Regions from separate parts of the Paenarthrobacter sp. TE3676 genome, predicted to be linked through region 3. Evidence: predicted binding sites of a transcription regulator. Region 3 holds the regulator's gene; each other region holds the start of a gene.
What was found. The regulator HrcA, encoded in region 3, represses chaperone genes, less so after heat shock. The targets are predictions, from matches to a motif close to TTNGCACTCGNNNNNNNCGAGTGCNAA.
Positions count from the first base shown of each region.

Region 1: groES (co-chaperone GroES) is a predicted target of HrcA. The motif match lies at 4,481-4,507, and genes of this name have one in related genera.
Region 2: groL (chaperonin GroEL) is a predicted target of HrcA. The motif match lies at 2,636-2,662, and genes of this name have one in related genera.

Region 1 covers NZ_JBWBQU010000003.1:572,232-578,088, reverse strand. Annotated here, with positions in the region: gene ACZ881_RS10295 (flavin-containing monooxygenase) at 1-104, opposite strand, end outside; gene ACZ881_RS10290 (hypothetical protein) at 101-418, opposite strand; gene ACZ881_RS10285 (LuxR C-terminal-related transcriptional regulator) at 535-2,172, opposite strand; gene groL (chaperonin GroEL) at 2,346-3,959, opposite strand; gene groES (co-chaperone GroES) at 4,044-4,340, opposite strand; gene ACZ881_RS10270 (hypothetical protein) at 4,532-4,894, opposite strand; gene ACZ881_RS10265 (THUMP-like domain-containing protein) at 4,962-5,857, shown strand, end outside.
Region 2 covers NZ_JBWBQU010000005.1:393,483-399,339, forward strand. Annotated here, with positions in the region: gene ACZ881_RS14595 (ribonuclease HI family protein) at 1-589, opposite strand, end outside; gene groL (chaperonin GroEL) at 827-2,452, opposite strand; gene ACZ881_RS14605 (cold-shock protein) at 2,777-2,980, opposite strand; gene ACZ881_RS14610 (LytR C-terminal domain-containing protein) at 3,153-3,773, opposite strand; gene ACZ881_RS14615 (DUF3263 domain-containing protein) at 3,823-4,158, opposite strand; gene ACZ881_RS14620 (uracil-DNA glycosylase) at 4,265-5,035, shown strand; gene ACZ881_RS14625 (siderophore-interacting protein) at 5,110-5,857, shown strand, end outside.
Region 3 covers NZ_JBWBQU010000001.1:645,385-651,241, forward strand. Annotated here, with positions in the region: gene lepA (translation elongation factor 4) at 1-700, shown strand, start outside; gene hemW (radical SAM family heme chaperone HemW) at 701-1,930, shown strand; gene ACZ881_RS03155 (DUF4870 domain-containing protein) at 1,962-2,375, opposite strand; gene ACZ881_RS03160 (DUF3097 domain-containing protein) at 2,498-3,349, opposite strand; gene hrcA (heat-inducible transcriptional repressor HrcA) at 3,542-4,549, shown strand; gene dnaJ (molecular chaperone DnaJ) at 4,600-5,727, shown strand; gene ACZ881_RS03175 (16S rRNA (uracil(1498)-N(3))-methyltransferase) at 5,730-5,857, shown strand, end outside.

The DNA of each region.
Region 1 (5,857 bases), on a different contig from region 3:
AGGAAGCTGCTGCCTTCTTGTGCCAGCCAATATCCAATCGCCAAGCCTGCCTGTCCACCTCCTACTATGAGCGTGTCTACTGCTGGGTTCTGGCTCCCGTTCATGGTTTTTTCCCTTCAATTACTGGTTCTCCGATGGGTTCTTTGTGTGTGTCTTCAGGAACCTTCCGGTAGCGCAGGCACCACAAGAGCATGAGGGCAGACGCCACAATGTAGAAGGAGTGCAGCAGCCATACGGGGCCTGCCGGAAGATCAAAGACATAGAACGAATGCACTGCGTTGGCCACGTTGGTGGTGGCGATGTTGCCGACGCTGTATGACTCAAGGTCCTTGGTGCGCACGGCCTTCAGAAGCATGGGGAGCATGCTGGCGGCGAAAAGCACGGTGGATACGGTGCCGGCAAGCAGTGGAATGTTCATACAGCCAAGCTATGAGTCCAGCCCCATCCACCGCGTCGGCAGAATGGCCCATTCCCACCCACGCTGCATGGGTATTTATGCGCACAGGCGAACGAGCCAGACCTCAACAGATGGCGTTAGCTCAACAGATGGTGATCGAACGCATACCGGGTCGCTGCCACGCGCGATGGCACAGCGAGTTTGGTGAGGATGTTGCTCACGTGCCGCGCAACGGTCTTTTCGCTGAGGTAAAGGGATCGGGCGATGGTTTTGTTCGCGTTGCCCTCCGCCACCAGACGCAGGACCTCCAGTTCGCGGACAGTAAGCGGCGAGCCAGTGCCTTGATCGCGTTCTCCACTGATGCCCACTACTTCAGAGGCCGCGGGAGCGGCGCCCAGCTCCACGAATTCCGCCCGGGCTGCTTCGAATTCCATGGTCGCGGAATCAGGGTCGCCCAGCGCCGCGCAGGCCCTGCCCGCCAGCACGCGGCAACGGGCAGCCTCATATGGTGCTTCAAGGGAGAACCACAGCCTCCATGCGGTCCGGGCCGCCATCAGCGCAGCTTCCGCGCTGCCTTCAGCCAAGAGCACGCTTGCCTCCGCGTGGGCAGCGAGGGCAGCTTCCAGAGGGCGCTTTCCCGGGTCAACCAGGGACGCAAATTCGTCGGCAGCGAACCTTGCCGCTGCCAGCTCACCGGAGGCGAGTTCCACCTCAACCAAAGCCGGAAGAAGTCTTCGCCGGTTGGCAGGATCCGACGCTGCCACTGCCCGACGCATCATGGACTGGGCCTGGGGGCCGTTCTGCTGGGCCAATCGCACCAGGGCCATACCGGGAAGGGGCTCGAAACCCGTCTCGCCTGCCCTTGCAAAGGCAGCTTCAGCTTCGGCCAGGCTTCCCCTGAGACGGAGAATTTCCCCTTGCTGGTACCAAGCGCCGTAAGTGGCTTCCGGGTCGCCCCGCCGCGCACGGTCTTGGGCAATCCGCGCCGCGGCAAGGGCGTCATCCCATGCGCCATGGAGGAGAAACAACTCCGCCCGGTGGGACTGGCACTGCCCGCTGAACATGACCATGTCCGGCCTGTCCCCGCACCATTTCTCCAACGCGGCCGTCCACTCTTGGGCCCGGCGGACATCCAACACCAACCGGCAGTTGCCGATCACCGCACAGTAGATGATCCCGGACGGGATGGGCGAAACTTCGCCCGCGATGACCGAGACCATCACTTCGTCAAGAAGTTGAAGGCCCTCATCCGGGAATCCGAGGGTGAGCCTGGCGGTTCCGACGCCGAGCTGGCCCAGCGCCATGAGGTCCTTGTCCTGGAAGTGCCGGCCGATCTCCAACGCCCGGCTGAAAATCGCAAAGCTCGCCTCCGGAGCTCCTCCGTACAGGGCACCAAGTGCCTCCGGAACCAACAGGTAGCCCTCCGCTGCGGTAGGGCTATCCAGCCCTTCCACCAGATGCTTGGCCCGGGACATCCAGCCGCTGCTGCGGGCGGGCTCACCGAGATCCATCAAGTACAGCACCAGCCATGCTGCGCAGCGCGCGGCACTATCCGTGTCGCCCAGCGTGATGAATTCGTCGTGCGCCCGGGTCAAGTAGGCCACGCCCTCGGCGTCTTTGCCCAACAGCATCGCTACAGAGGCCACCAGCTCGATGTCTTGAGGAGGCAGTCCCCCTGCGGTGTCGGCGCGGGCGAGGCATTCGAAGGCATCGCTCCAGCGGTGCTCGGAGAATGCCGAGCGTCCCAGGTCCAAAGCTGTGGCAGGCATCGTCATGGCTCACCCGTCGGCGTCGATGCGCCCCGTTGACGCACCCAAGCCGCCGTATTAGCGTCAGGTTACCGCCGCCGTCGTGCGCTCACAATAGCTGAGCGACACAGGCCACGACACCACCCCGAAGACAACAGAAGCCCCGGTCACGGTGACCGGGGCTTCTGTATAACAGGCTCTTAGTGCTGGTGGCCTGCGTGTGCGTCTTCTTCCTCAGCCGGCTTCTCGGCAACCAGGGTCTCGGTGGTGAGAACCAGGGCAGCGATGGAAGCGGCGTTGCGGAGAGCCGAACGGGTGACCTTGACGGGGTCGATCACGCCAGCGGCGATCAGGTCCTCGTACTCGCCCGACTTGGCGTTGAAGCCGTGGTTGGCTTCCAGCTCGGAAACCTTGGCAACAACCACGAAGCCATCGAAGCCGGCGTTCTGGGCGATCCAGCGCAAAGGCTGAACCAAGGCGCGGCGGACGATGCCCACAGCAGCTGCCGCGTCACCCTCCAGGGCCTTGACGGCCGGGGACTCGTCCAGCGCCTTGAGGGCGTGGATGAGAGCGGAACCGCCACCGGAAACAATGCCTTCTTCGAGGGCTGCACGCGTGGAGGAAACAGCGTCCTCGATGCGGTGCTTCTTTTCCTTCAGCTCAACCTCGGTGGCTGCGCCAACCTTGATCACGCCGATGCCGCCGGCCAACTTGGCCAAGCGTTCCTGCAGCTTTTCCTTGTCCCAGTCGGAGTCCGTCCGGGTGAGCTCAGCACGCAGCTGCGCCACGCGGTCGGCAACGTCCTGAGCCGTGCCGGCACCGTCAACGATGGTGGTGTTGTCCTTGGTCACCGTGATACGGCGAGCGGTACCAAGGACCTCGAGGCCAACGCTGTCCAGGGTCAGGCCGAGGTCCGGGGAAACAACCTGGGCGCCCGTGAGCGTCGCGATGTCCTGGAGCATGGCCTTGCGGCGGTCGCCGAAGCCCGGAGCCTTGACGGCAACAACGTTGAGCGTGCCGCGGATACGGTTGACGATCAGCGTGGAGAGGGCTTCGCCTTCGATGTCTTCAGCAATGATGAAGAGCGGCTTGTTGGCCTGCAGGGCCTTTTCCAGCAGCGGCAGGAAGTCCTGCAGCGAGGAGATCTTGCCCTGGTTGATCAGGATGAGGGCGTCTTCAAGAACTGCTTCCTGGCGCTCTGCGTCAGTGACGAAGTACGGGGAAAGGTAGCCCTTGTCGAACTGCATGCCCTCGGTGAGCACCAGTTCGGTCTGGGTGGTGGAGGATTCTTCAATGGTGATGACACCATCCTTGCCAACCTTGCCGAACGCTTCAGCCAGCAGTTCGCCAACCTCGTCGCTCTGCGCGGAGATGGCTGCAACGCTGGCAACCTGGGTGCCTTCGACTTCGCGGGCGTTCTCCAGGAGGCGGGCTGCGATGGCTTCGACGGAAACCTCGATGCCGCGCTTGATCTCGCCAGGAGCGGCGCCGGCAGCAACGTTGCGGAGGCCCTCCTTGACCAGGGCCTGTGCCAGCACGGTGGCCGTGGTGGTGCCGTCGCCGGCGACATCGTTGGTCTTGGTTGCTACTTCCTTGGCCAGCTGTGCGCCAAGGTTCTCGTAGGGGTCGTCAAGCTCAACTTCGCGGGCGATGGTCACACCGTCGTTGGTGATCGTGGGAGCGCCCCACTTCTTGTCCAGCACGACGTTGCGGCCGCGCGGGCCAAGCGTCACCTTGACAGTATTGGCGAGCTTGTCGATACCGGCCTCAAGAGACCGGCGGGCAGCATCGTTAAAAGCAAGCTGCTTTGCCATGGTTGTGTCCTTTCAAGACAGAAAACCCGCACCGCTGACGGTCGGAATGATTCCAACGCGGCGGCGGTGCGGGGCTCCAGGAAGTTACTTTACGACGATCGCAAGGACGTCGCGGGCGGACAGAACGAGGTACTCGTTGCCGCCGGTCTTGACTTCGGTTCCACCGTACTTGGAGTAGATGACGACGTCGCCAACAGCTACGTCAACCGGTACGCGGTTGCCGTTGTCATCGAAGCGGCCGGGGCCGATTGCAACAACTTCGCCTTCCTGCGGCTTCTCCTGTGCGGAGTCCGGAATTACCAGGCCGGAAGCCGTGGTCTGCTCTGCTTCGAGCGGGCGAACAACAATACGATCCTCAAGAGGCTTAATCGAGACCGACACTCGGACTCTCCTTTTCATGAGCTGATTCATGGACTAAGAACTAGGGTGCCGGAGCGTACAACCGTCGTCGCGGTGCCGGAAGACGCTTGGCGTGATTAGCACCCTCCGGGGGAGAGTGCTAACAAGACTCTATGTAAGCGTTAGCACTCGGTCAAGGCGAGTGCCAGAATTTCGTCATGAGTGAACCTCCGTCACCGGCCGGTGAGGTCGTCCAGGTCGTAGTCTTCGCCGTCATCGTCCTCGTCCAACGGAGCGTTGCCGCGGTTCAGATACAGCACTACGGCAGCGGCAATAGCTACGACGCCGGAGATCACCAGGGTGATGATTCCACCGGTTCTGGCACCGCTGTAGAGTTCGCGGATGCCCCGCGCTTCTTCGGTGGCGTCGTTAACGCTCTTGCCGGCGACGGAGTAGGTGGCGGCATTGAAGGAATCCAACGCGAAGATAATGATTAGCAGGCCGACGCAAATTACCGCGATCACTGCCCCCGCTATCAGGGCCGGACGAGCGAACTTTGTCATGGTGGAGTGATGCGGGGCTGCGTTGTCTTCCATGAAAACAACCCTATCGGGCTGATTCGCCGGTCACGTTGTCAAGCACCGCGCCGTTAGGCTTGATCCCATGCCTCACGCACCGCAGGAACAGATCGCGCCCTTGCTGACAACTGAAGGATGGGAACTTCTTGCCTCCTTGGGGCCCTACCGCGAAGCCGACTCGTTCAGCGTCAATGCCGAGCTCCGGAAAGCGGGCCACTCCCCCGAACTCGTGGCCGCGGTCCTCACGCAATCCCGCCTGCGGACACGTGCCGAGGCCAAGTTCGGCGAGTTCGCCCGGCAAATGCTTTTCACTCAAGCGGGACTGGAGCAGGCAACGCGCTTGAACGTCGCGGCCCGGCACGCCGAACGTTTCGCGAAGGCGGGCATCCCGCACGTTGCTGACCTCGGCTGCGGCCTTGGTGCCGATTCCATGGCGATGGCTTCCATGGACATTTCGGTGACCGCCGTTGAGATGGATGAAACCACTGCCGCCTGCGCCACGATCAACCTCATGCCATTCCCGCACGCCACTGTGGTGCACTCGGATGCCACGTCCGTGGAACTGGACGGGATCGACGGTGTATGGCTGGATCCTGCCCGGCGAACCACGTCCACTTCCGGAACCAAGCGGATCTGGGACCCTGAAGCGTTCTCTCCCCCGTTGTCCTTCGTTGAACGCCTGGCAGCCACCGGCCGCGCAATCGGCGTCAAAATGGGTCCCGGAATCCCCCATGATTCGGTGCCGTCAGGCTGCGAGGCCCAATGGGTCTCAGTGGGCGGCGATGTTACCGAAGTGACCTTATGGTTCAACGCAGTGGCCCGCCCCGGCGTGCGTCGCGCAGCGCTGGTTATCGGCAGCCAAGGCGCCGCTGAAATCACCAGCGGTGCGGATTTCGACGGCGGCCCGGTAGCCGCCGTCGGGCCTGTCGAGGGCTTCCTCTATGAACCCGATGGGGCGGTGATCCGGGCAGGGCTGGTGGC
Region 2 (5,857 bases), on a different contig from region 3:
CGGGTGCGGAACCAGCGCTTGCCGACGAGACGCCGGCGGCAGCGCTTGCAGGGACCGGCTCGGAGGAACGGGTTTGTGCTGCGCGGGCTTCCGTTTGCGGCTGAGATCCAAGCTGTTCCTGCGCACCCGGGAACCCGGGGCCAGCACGGTGCGCTACGCCCTGCTGGTAGGCCGTGGCAACGGCGCGTGCGCGCTCATCGGCGGCTTCGTTGAGGTCGTGACCAGCGTGGCCCTTAACCCATTCGAAGGTGTATTTTCGGCCGACGATCGCTTGGTCGATGTCCTTGAGAAGGTCCACGTTCAGCACGGGCTTGCCGTCGGCCTTCCGCCAGCCCTTCCGCTTCCAGCCCGGCATCCACTTGGTGATGCAGTTGATGACGTACTGACTGTCGCAAAGGATCAGCAATTCTTCTTGTGGCACGTGGGCCGTCGACCGAAACAGGTCGAGGACGGCCATCAATTCGCCCTGGTTGTTGGTACCGTGCGGCCAACCTCCTGCTCGCCAACAGGAGTCGTCAACATACCAGGCCCAACCGGCCGGCCCAGGATTACCGAGGGCGGACCCATCGGCGGCAGCAATAATCGTCATGGGGTTAATCCTGCCAGACCCCACCGACACTAAAACCGTGATAGCACCCAACTGAGTCGCAGTACAGGCCGTTATGAGGGCTCAAAAGGGCATCATCTGCTACCTACTTGGGTCTGCAGCCCTGACGTACAGCTTTGACGAGGGAACAAAACGGCGGCCCCCACCAAAATGGTGAGGGCCGCCGTCGTGATGCTGTTCAGCGTGATGCCGGGCGCTGTATTGCTACAGCCGGGTGGCTTAGAAGCCGCCCATGCCGCCCATGTCGTCGCCACCGGCAGCCGGAGCGTTCTTCTCAGGCTTGTCGGCAACTACGGCCTCGGTGGTCAGGAAGAGACCAGCGATGGAAGCAGCGTTCTGGAGAGCCGAGCGCGTGACCTTTACGGGGTCGTTGACGCCGGCAGCCAGAAGGTCTTCGTAGACACCCGTGGCAGCGTTCAGGCCGTGGCCGGAAGGCAGGCCGCGAACCTTGTCCACCACAACGCCCGGCTCGAGGCCAGCGTTGAAAGCGATCTGCTTCAGCGGTGCGTCGATGGCAACCTTGACGATGTTGGCACCGGTTGCCTCGTCACCCTGCAGGGTGAGGTTGGCGAATGCCTTGGCGCCTGCCTGGATGAGGGCAACGCCACCACCGGCAACGATGCCTTCTTCAACGGCAGCCTTTGCGTTGCGGACTGCGTCCTCAATGCGGTGCTTGCGTTCCTTGAGCTCAACTTCGGTTGCGGCACCGGCCTTGATGACTGCAACGCCGCCGGCCAGCTTGGCCAGGCGTTCCTGCAGCTTCTCACGGTCGTAGTCCGAGTCGGAGTTCTCGATCTCGGCGCGGATCTGGGCCACGCGGCCTGCGATCTGCTCGGCGTCGCCGGCACCTTCAACGATGGTGGTCTCGTCCTTGGTGACAACAACCTTGCGGGCGGTGCCGAGGAGTTCCAAGCCAGCGTTCTCGAGCTTGAGGCCAACTTCTTCGGAGATGACCTGGCCACCGGTGAGGATGGCGATGTCGGCCAGCTGGGCCTTGCGACGGTCACCGAAGCCCGGAGCCTTGACGGCAACGGACTTGAAGGTGCCACGGATCTTGTTGACGATCAGGGTGGCCAGAGCCTCGCCCTCGATGTCTTCGGCGATGATCAGCAGCGGCTTGTTGGACTGCATGACCTTCTCCAGAACCGTGACGAGTTCCTTCACGTTGGAGATCTTGGAGTTGACGATCAGGATGTACGGGTCTTCGAGGACCGTTTCCTGGCGCTCTGCGTCAGTGACGAAGTAAGCGGAGATGTAACCCTTGTCGAAGCGCATGCCTTCGGTGAGTTCGAGCTCCAGGCCGAAGGTGTTGGATTCCTCGACCGTGATGACGCCTTCCTTGCCCACCTTGTCCAGGGCTTCGGCGATGAGGCTGCCGATTTCCGGGTCGCCGGCGGAGATGGAAGCCGTAGCTGCGATCTCTTCCTTGGTTTCGATTTCCTTGGCGGAGGCCAGCAGTTCGCTGATGACTGCCTCAACGGCCTTCTCGATACCGCGCTTGAGGGACAGCGGGTCGGCGCCGGCGGCAACGTTGCGCAGGCCTTCCTTCACCAGTGCCTGGGCGAGAACGGTTGCAGTGGTGGTACCGTCGCCAGCGACGTCATCCGTCTTCTTGGCAACTTCCTTGACCAGTTCTGCACCGATCTTCTCGTAAGGATCGTCCAGCTCGATCTCCTTGGCGATGGAAACACCATCGTTGGTGATCGTGGGGGCGCCCCACTTCTTTTCGAGGACGACGTTGCGTCCACGCGGGCCGAGGGTGACCTTGACGGCGTCTGCGAGGATGTTCAGGCCCCGCTCGAGGCCGCGGCGTGCCTCTTCATCAAATGCAATGATCTTGGCCATAACGGCGGTAGTCCTTTCGGGACAGTCGTTAAGAAGGTACCTATCAGATGGGGTGCCCGCGACGGACGGTCTTTCGCTTGGGGCCTCTGTATGCCCCGCGCTCCGGACCTCACCCCACCAAGGTGTTTCTTGATCCTCCGCCGGCCCGATGCCTGTCCGCCGCCGGGGTCAACCGGGCCGGACTTAGCAGTCGAACCATAGGAGTGCTAAATCAATAATTAGCACTCGACCGGGGAGAGTGCAAGCAGAGATGCCACTTTGCTCTATAAACAAAGGGCTTTCAGCCATGGGCTGACAGGAATTGGCGTAGACGCCGCGATCGAACTACGCGACGCGGACGCCTTCGGCTTGCGGACCCTTCTGGCCCTCCCCCAGTTCGAACTCAACCCGCTGGCCTTCTTCGAGGGCGCGGAAGCCATCCATCTGGATGGCGGACCAGTGCACAAAGACGTCGTCGCCGGATTCATCCACAGTGATGAATCCGTAGCCTTTTTCGGCGTTGAACCATTTGACGGTTCCCAAAGCCATGATGCCCACACTTTCGCAGTAGCCAAGACCGGTAGCCGGGATCTCCGTACCGGAATTAGTCCACTGTAACCACTGTCACTAGCGCCGCGCTGCCGTGGAGGGGCAGGGCACCACTTTTGTTATTGAGGCTTAACCGAGTTGCGGCATTTCAGCTCAGGAACGGGCTCAATGCCTACTGGTAACCGGGCCCGGCCACAACCACCAGCGGCTGTTGAACCTCGGGCGTTTCCACGATCGTCTGGATGCCCAGCAAGGTACCCAGCGCTTCCGCGTTGGCCTTCTGCTCCGGAGCGTTGTAGAAGATCACGGACGTCTGCTGCGGCAGTCCGCCCCAGTTTCCTACAGTGCTCAGCGCCCAACCGTCGCCCTGGACGAGGCCTGCCACCCGTCCGGCCAACCCTGCCGTCCCGGCGCCGTTGTAGACGGCCACAGGAGTGGCCTTGTCCACGGGAGACGAAGACGGAGTGGCGGAAGGAGATTCCGAGGGCGTCGGTTCACTGCTGGGTTCGCTGGAAGCGGGCGGGGCACTGCTGGATTCGGTGGGCGCAGCGGACGGTGCCGCAGAGGTCTGCAGCGGCGCCGGCGTCGTGGTGTTGGACGAAGCGCTGGGTGCTACCAGCCCAAGGTTGGGGAGGATCAGGAAGGCCACCAGCCCGAGCACCAGGGCCACCGCCCCAACGGTCAGGACCGGCCACAGGGTGGGGCGTGCAGTCTCTTGGGCGTCGCGGTGAACGCCTTGGCGGGACGTGTTCTGCGGAACCTGGTCGAATTCGTCCTTGGCATATTTGGTCATGGTGAAGCGGTGTCCTTGCTGGTTGCTGCTGACAGATCAGCCTGGCGATTTACGCGTCGGACCCCAAGCGACGTGCAGTCCTCGCACGCTGGCGGGACGTACGTAGTCTACGCAGTCTCTTGACGAGCATGGGATCGTGGGCCAACGCATCCTCGGTGTCTATGAGCGCGTTCAGGATCTGGTAGTAGTGTGTGGCAGAGAGATCAAACAGCTCGCGGATAGCCTGTTCCTTGGCTCCGGCGTACTTCCACCATTGCCGCTCCAGCGCCAGCATCTGCTGGTCACGCTCACTCAGCGGCGAGTCACTGCGGGTCTCGGCCGCCAGGTCCTCAAGGGCGAAGCCTGTTGCCTGCGACGCCATAGGTTCCGGTGCTGGTTCTGCCACGGCACACTCCTTCGACGCTCGTTGGGGGAAAATGTCCTACCCCCATGTTACGGGCGAATAACAACGGTGTCATTCGCAGGTCGTGCGGCGCGCGGGAGACAATGGCCTGGTGACTGGCGAGGATGCACTCTTTGATCTTGAACCTGCTGATACTACTGAACCGGGTTTCGCCGCCCTGCTCAAACAGCCGCTGGATGAGCTGGTGGCTCCCGATTGGGCCGATGCATTGCGCCCGGTTGAAGGCCAGCTCCGTGAAGCCTTGGACTACGTAGCACGCCAATCGGCCAACGGCGCCCAAGTTCTGCCGTCTGCAAAGAACCTGCTGCGCGCCTTCAAACAGCCGCTGGCCGACGTCAAAGTCTTGATCCTCGGCCAGGACCCTTACCCAACCCCGGGCCACGCCATCGGGTTGTCGTTCGCCGTTTCCCGCCCTACCCGACCCATTCCTCGGAGCCTCGCCAACATCTACCGCGAACTCCACGATGACCTCGGCCTCCCGCCCCGCGTCCACGGCGACCTCAGCGCTTGGGCGGAGCAGGGCGTCCTGCTCCTTAACCGCGTCCTCAGCGTCGAAGCGGGAAACGCCGGCTCCCACCGCGGCAAAGGTTGGGAAGCAGTCACGACGGCGGCGGTCACCGCCGTCGCCAACCGCACTGACGGCGCCGGGCGGCAGAGTCCGCTGGTGGCGATCCTGTGGGGCAAAGATGCCCAAGGTGTGGTGCCCCTGCTGGGCGGGGCACCGTCCATCGCCTCGGTCCACCCAAGTCCACTCTCTGCATCACGAGGATTCTTCGGCTCCAAGCCCTTCAGCCGGACCAATGAGCTGCTCATTGGCTTGGGGGCTGAGCCCATCAATTGGGAATTACCCGTTCTGTAACCCTGTTCGGCCAGGTCTGTAACCTTCGACTCATACCCAGCCGACGCGCAGGAAATTAGCTTAGGCTTACCTTCATGACCGCTCTCCCCGTCACTTCGTCCGCCTCACGTAAAACCCGTCCGCAGGTGAACCTGACCGTCCTGCGAAATGAACGCCTGTCACCGCACATGGTGCGGATTGTGGCGGGCGGACCTGGTTTCACTGACTACGCGAACAACGAATATGTGGACCGCTATATCAAAATCGTGTTTCCGCAGCCGGGTGTCGAGTACGAACTCCCGCTGGACTTGTGGGCCATCCGCGAGACCATGCCCCGTGAGCAGTGGCCTCACACTCGCACGTACACCATCCGCTGGGTAGACCTGGAAGCACAGGAACTGGCCATCGACTTTGTGGTGCACGGTGATGAAGGACTGGCCGGTCCTTGGGCCGTCGCCGCCAAGCCCGGCGATTCGCTCATCTTCACAGGTCCAGGCGGTGGGTACAGCCCCGCCCCCGGGGCCGATTGGTACTTGTTCGCCGGCGACGACGCCGCGATACCAGCCATTGCGGCCTGCGTGGAGGCCCTTGCTCCCGATGCCCGCGGAACCGTGTTCCTTGAAGTGGATAACGAGGCCGACATTCTTCCGATTTCCGCCCCTGCCGGAGTGGAGTTGCACTGGCTCCTCCGCAAGGGCGTCCAAGCGGGTTCCAGCGAGCTGCTTCTTGACGCCCTTCGCACCACCGAATGGTTGCCTGGACGCGTGGACGTCTTCGCCCACGGCGAGCGGGGCTATATGAAAGGACTCCGCGAGATCTTCTTCGTGCAGCGCGGCTTGGAGC
Region 3 (5,857 bases):
GTACGAGGTGACACTGGAGGACAAGAAGGTCATCCACGTCACCAACCCCAGCGAGTACCCCACGGGCAAGATCTCCGAGGTCCGCGAACCCATGGTGTCCGCCACCATCCTGGCACCCAACGAGTTTGTTGGTTCCATCATGGAACTCTGCCAAAGCCGCCGCGGCCAAATGCGCGGCATGGACTACTTGTCCGAGGATCGCGTGGAGCTCCGCTACTGGATCCCGCTGGCCGAAATCGTGTTCGATTTCTTCGACCTCCTGAAGTCCAAGACGCGCGGCTACGCCTCCCTGGACTGGAAGGCCGACGGCGAGCAGGTGGCCGACCTCGTCAAGGTGGACATCCTGCTCCAAGGTGAACAAGTGGACGCATTCAGCGCCATCACCCACCGCGACAAGGCCTACGCCTACGGTGTGATGATGACGGGGAAGCTCCGTGAGCTTATTCCCAGGCAGCAGTTCGAGGTGCCCATTCAGGCCGCCATCGGATCACGCATCATTGCCCGCGAAAGCATCCGGGCCATCCGCAAGGACGTTCTTGCCAAGTGCTACGGCGGTGACATCACCCGTAAGCGCAAACTTCTGGAAAAGCAGAAGGAAGGCAAGAAGCGCATGAAGATGGTGGGGCGCGTGGAGGTGCCCCAAGAGGCATTCATCGCTGCCCTGACCACTGACGAGTCCAAGGACAAGGCCAAGAAGTAAATGCCCAGCGTCCTACCTCTGGGCGACCCTGCACCTGCGGATGGCATATTGCCTCCGCAGGTGTTGGCCGGCGTCGAGCATCGTAAATTCGGGCTTTACGTCCACATCCCGTTTTGCGCCGTTCGCTGCGGCTACTGTGACTTCAATACCTATACGGCCACCGAGCTTGGCGGTGGGGCCTCGCAGGATGCCTACGCTACGACGGCGGTATCTGAGCTCGACTTCGCGGCGTTGGCCTTGGACGCTTCCGGTTTGCCTCGGCGTCCCCTCAGCACTGTTTTCTTTGGTGGTGGCACTCCCACGCTCCTCCCGGCGGAAGACCTGGCGCGGATCCTGCGCGCCGCCGTCGACCAGTGGGGCTTGGAGCCCGGGGCCGAGGTGACAACGGAGGCCAATCCCGATTCGGTGACGCCTGAATCCCTGAGGGTGCTGGCTGACGCCGGATTCACCCGGGTCTCGTTCGGCATGCAATCCGCAGTCCCACACGTTCTGAAAGTACTGGACCGCACCCATACGCCAAGCCGCGTGCCACTAGTGGTGCAGTGGGCACGTGAAGCCGGCCTTGCAGTGAGCCTGGACCTCATCTACGGCACGCCCGGGGAATCCATGGCGGACTGGCAGCTGTCACTTGAAACTGCACTCTCGTACCAGCCTGATCACATCAGCGCCTACGCATTGATCGTCGAAGACGGCACGAAACTTGCCGCCCAGATCCGTCGCGGCGAAGTCCCCGGAATCGATGACGACGACCACGCCGCTAAATACGAGCTGGCAGACAAGATGATCTCCCAGGCAGGCCTGAACTGGTACGAGGTCAGCAATTGGTCCCGAACGCCGGAACAGGCCTGCCGGCACAATCTTGCCTACTGGCGCGGGGATGACTGGTGGGGCATCGGACCCGGAGCCCACTCCCACATGGGAGGTGTCCGGTGGTGGAACGTCAAGCACCCCACTGCCTATGCGGGACGGCTGGCCGCAGGAAGCTCGCCGGCTGCCGGCCGGGAAACCCTCGACGCCGAAACCCGTGAGGTTGAGCGCATCATGCTCGAAGCGCGGCTCGGAACGGGGCTGTCCGTGGATGCCTTGGACGCGATCGGGCGCCATGCGATGGCCGGGCTGATTGCGGACGAGCTGGTGGACCCCGTCCAGGCTTTCAAGGGCCGGCTTGTCCTCACGCTGAAGGGGCGGCTGTTGGCCGACGCCGTAGTCCGCAGGATTCTTCCGGACTAACCGCAGTGCCCGCCCGAAAGGGCAGGCGGGGCTACTTAATCCAACGCAGGTTGACCTTGTAACGGTGGGGTTGCCCGTGGTTTACGCGGATTCCCGCCGAGACGGAGAAGCACGTGAGGGCCACCCAGATAGCGGTGGCAATCACGGCGAAGATGTTGCCCACAACCGGCAGCAGCACCAGAATGTTGGCCAGCACTGCGGCGATGGTGGGAGGCAACGTGAAGTTCAGCGCCTCTTTGGATTCCTGTGCGGTGAACGGCCCGCGATCCCGGAAAATCAAGTAGATCAGAAGGGATGGCAGGCATCCCAGGATGCCGCCAAAGTGGGCCAAGGTAGCCCACTGCCTGTCCTCGCTGGCCGTCAACGGGAGTGCGTTGGCAGGCGCGCCATGGTACTGGGGCCGGCCTGCGGCGCTGCCCGGTTCTTCAGGAGCGTTATCTGCCACGGTGTCTTCCCTTTGCTGTAAAGATGCTGCGGTATTGCTGTCCCAGAATACCGGCCCCAAGGTACTTCCCGGGACCAACGCCCCGTTGACACGGTAGTTGCTGATAGCTCATGGACCGTGGCTCAAGGAACCGTCAGGAAATCGATGACTTCTTCAACGCGGCCCAGAAGAGATGCTTCAAGGTCGGCATAGGTGCGAACTGCCCCGAGTAGCCGCTGCCAGCCCAAGCCTATGTCCTCAGCGGTCTCGTGGGGCCAGCCGAAGGCCGTGAGGATTCCTGTCTTCCAATCGATCCCCCGGGGTACGGCAGGCCAAGCCTCGATGCCCAGGACCTTTGGCCGGATGGCCTGCCAGACGTCCACGTAGGGGTGGCCGACAATCAAAACGTTTCCTGCCGCTCCGGGCACCGTCATTGCCTCGGCTGCGATGCGCGACTCTTTGGACCCGGGGACAAGGTGGTCCACCAAGATGCCAAGGCGGCGACCCGGCCCGGGGTTGAAGGCAGCGATGGCCGACTTCAGGTCGTCAACGCCATGCAATGGCTCCACGACGATGCCTTCCACGCGGAGATCGTCGCCCCAGACCTTCTCGACGAGCTCGGCGTCGTGCTTTCCTTCCACCCAGACGCGGCTCGCCTTGGCCACCTGGGCACGTTGGCCCTGTACCCTCACGGATCCGGACGCTGTCCGGGTGGAAGGGGCGGCAGAGGCGGCAGGGCGGGCAGCAGGAGGCATCAGCCGGATTGCCTGCCCTTCCAGTAGGAACCCGAATCCCAACTGGAACGACTTGGTCTTTCCGCGCCTGTCTTCAAGGGAGACGACGTGCATTCCGCCTGATTTCTCAACACGGGTGACTTCGCCCACCCAGCCCGACTGCACGTCTTCGAGGACCATTCCCCGCTGTACGGCCACTTCCGGCAGCTGTTTTTTGCCAGGAGCGGACAGATCCTGCGGGCCCCAATTGTCGAAAGCCAAGGGATTCCTACCTTTTGTGCTGGTTTATGGCGCGGGCCGAAGGCGGTCGCGGGAGGTTTCAATGCTAGCAACGGGGTGGCTCATACTAGACTTGTTAGCACTTGGGCATGTTGAGTGCTAAGTGTGGTGGTCCGATTGAGATCCCGCGTTGACCGGTCGCAGGGACCAAGGCAGTCGTCAGGAGGTGGAGCAATGAGTGAGCCGCGCAAGCTTGAGGTGCTGCGTGCCATCGTTGAGGATTACGTGCATTCCAGGGAACCTGTTGGATCTAAGGCCCTCGTGGAACGGCACCATCTTGGCGTTTCCAGTGCCACCATCAGGAATGACATGGCTGTCTTGGAAGAGGAAGGCCTCATCGCGGCACCCCACACTAGCGCAGGCCGAATCCCAACGGACAAGGGTTACCGCTTATTCGTTGACCGAATTTCCCAGGTCAAACCGCTTTCGGCCGCCGAGCGCAGGGCCATCCACTCGTTGCTTGAGGGCCCGGATGATGTTGATGACATCCTGGAGCGCACAGTACGGCTTCTGTCGCAGCTGACCAACCAGGTGGCCGTGGTGCAGTATCCCCATTCCAATCGCGCGCTGGTCCGGCACGTGGAATTCGTCCTGTTGGCCCCAAAGCAGGTGCTTGTGGTCCTCATTGCGGATACGGGCAGCGTTGGGCAGAAGGTCATCGACGCCGGCTCTGACGTGAGCAACGAGGCGCTGATGCTCCTGCGGTCCCGCTTCCTCGGCAGCATCGCAGCCACCCAGATGGCTCTTTTGCCGCAGGTGCTGCCATCGGTAGTCGCCCTGTGTCCGCCGGAGCTCCGCAGCCTGGCGCAGACGTTGGCTCAGGGGCTGCAATCACTCAGTGACACCAGCCGCGAAGAGCGCATCCTGATGGCAGGAACGGCCAACCTGGCCCGCTCCAATGTGGATTTCCCATTGAGCATCGGTCCCGTGTTGGAGGCACTCGAGGAACAAGTTGTCATGCTTCGGTTGTTGTCAGACATGGGGGATGATCCCCGTGGCGTCACCGTGAGCATTGGACGCGAAAATCCGTACGACGGCTTGGCTGAGGCGTCCGTCGTGGCTACCGGCTATGGCTCCGGGGCCAAGGTGGGGATTCTTGGTCCGACACGCATGGACTACCCCACCACCATGGCAGCCGTACGCGCCGTGGCCCGTTACCTTTCCCGCATTCTCGGCGGCTGAAAACCGGTCCGAGGAAACATCCGCAGTACAACAAGGAAGAGATACCGACTTTGAGCAGCCACTATGACGTTTTGGGAGTCTCGCCGGAAGCCACCGGGGAAGAGATCAAAAAGGCGTACCGCAAGTTGGCGCGGAAACTGCACCCCGACGTAAACCCCGGTGAAGATGTCGCGGAACAGTTCAAGGCCGTGACCCACGCTTACGAAGTGTTGTCCGACCCCCAGAAGCGCCGGGTCTACGATGCCACCGGCAATGAGAACGGCACCGACAACGGTTTCGGTGGCGGCTACTCCGGCCAGGGTTTCGCGTTCCAGGACATCTTCGACACCTTCTTTGGTGGCGGTGGCGGCCACGGTGGACCAGCCTCGCGTGTCCGTCGCGGCCAGGACGCACTCATCAGCGTCCGCATCGACCTGAAGGACGCCGTGTTCGGCGTCAACAAGAAGCTTGAAGTGGACACTGCCGTGGTTTGCCCCACCTGTGACGGCAGCTGCTGCCGCCCGGGCACCCACCCGGAACGCTGCGACATTTGCGGTGGCAGCGGCCAGGTACAGCGGGCTGTCCGATCCATTCTCGGTCAGGTCATGACCACCGCGCCTTGTGGTTCCTGCGAAGGTTTCGGCACGGTCATCAAGGACCCCTGCAACGAGTGCAATGGACAGGGCCGAATCCGCAGCCGCCGTTCCCTCACCATCAAGGTACCGGCAGGCGTCGCAACCGGGACGCGCATCCAGTTGTCCGGGCAGGGCGAAGCAGGTCCCGCAGGTGGTCCTGCCGGTGATCTCTATGTAGAAATCCGGGTCAACAACGATTCCATGTTCATGCGCGAAGGCGACGACCTTCATGCCACACTGAGCGTCCCCATGACGGCGGCGGCACTTGGCACCGAGCTGCAGCTGGACACCTTCGACGGCGCACAGGATATCGACGTGAAGGCCGGCACGCAGTCGGGCGAAATCATTACCCTCCGCGGCCTGGGCGTCACGCACCTCCGTGGTTACGGACGAGGCGACCTCAAGGTTCACCTGCACGTAGAGACGCCAAGCAAGCTCGACCCAGCCCAGGAAGAACTCTTGCAGCAGCTCGCCAAGCTGCGCAATGAGCAATTCACCGAAGGAAAGCTTGTGGCAAGCGGGGGCATGTTCGCGAAGCTGCGGGACAAGCTCGGTAACCTGTAGCGGTGAGCAACCCCGTTTTCTTCACAGCCGCGGGCAGCCTCGGCCAGGTGATCCCCGGTTCCACATTCGTGCTCGAGGGTCCCGAGGCCCGGCATGCTGTAACGGTCAAACGCCTGGCCGCGGGCGAGCC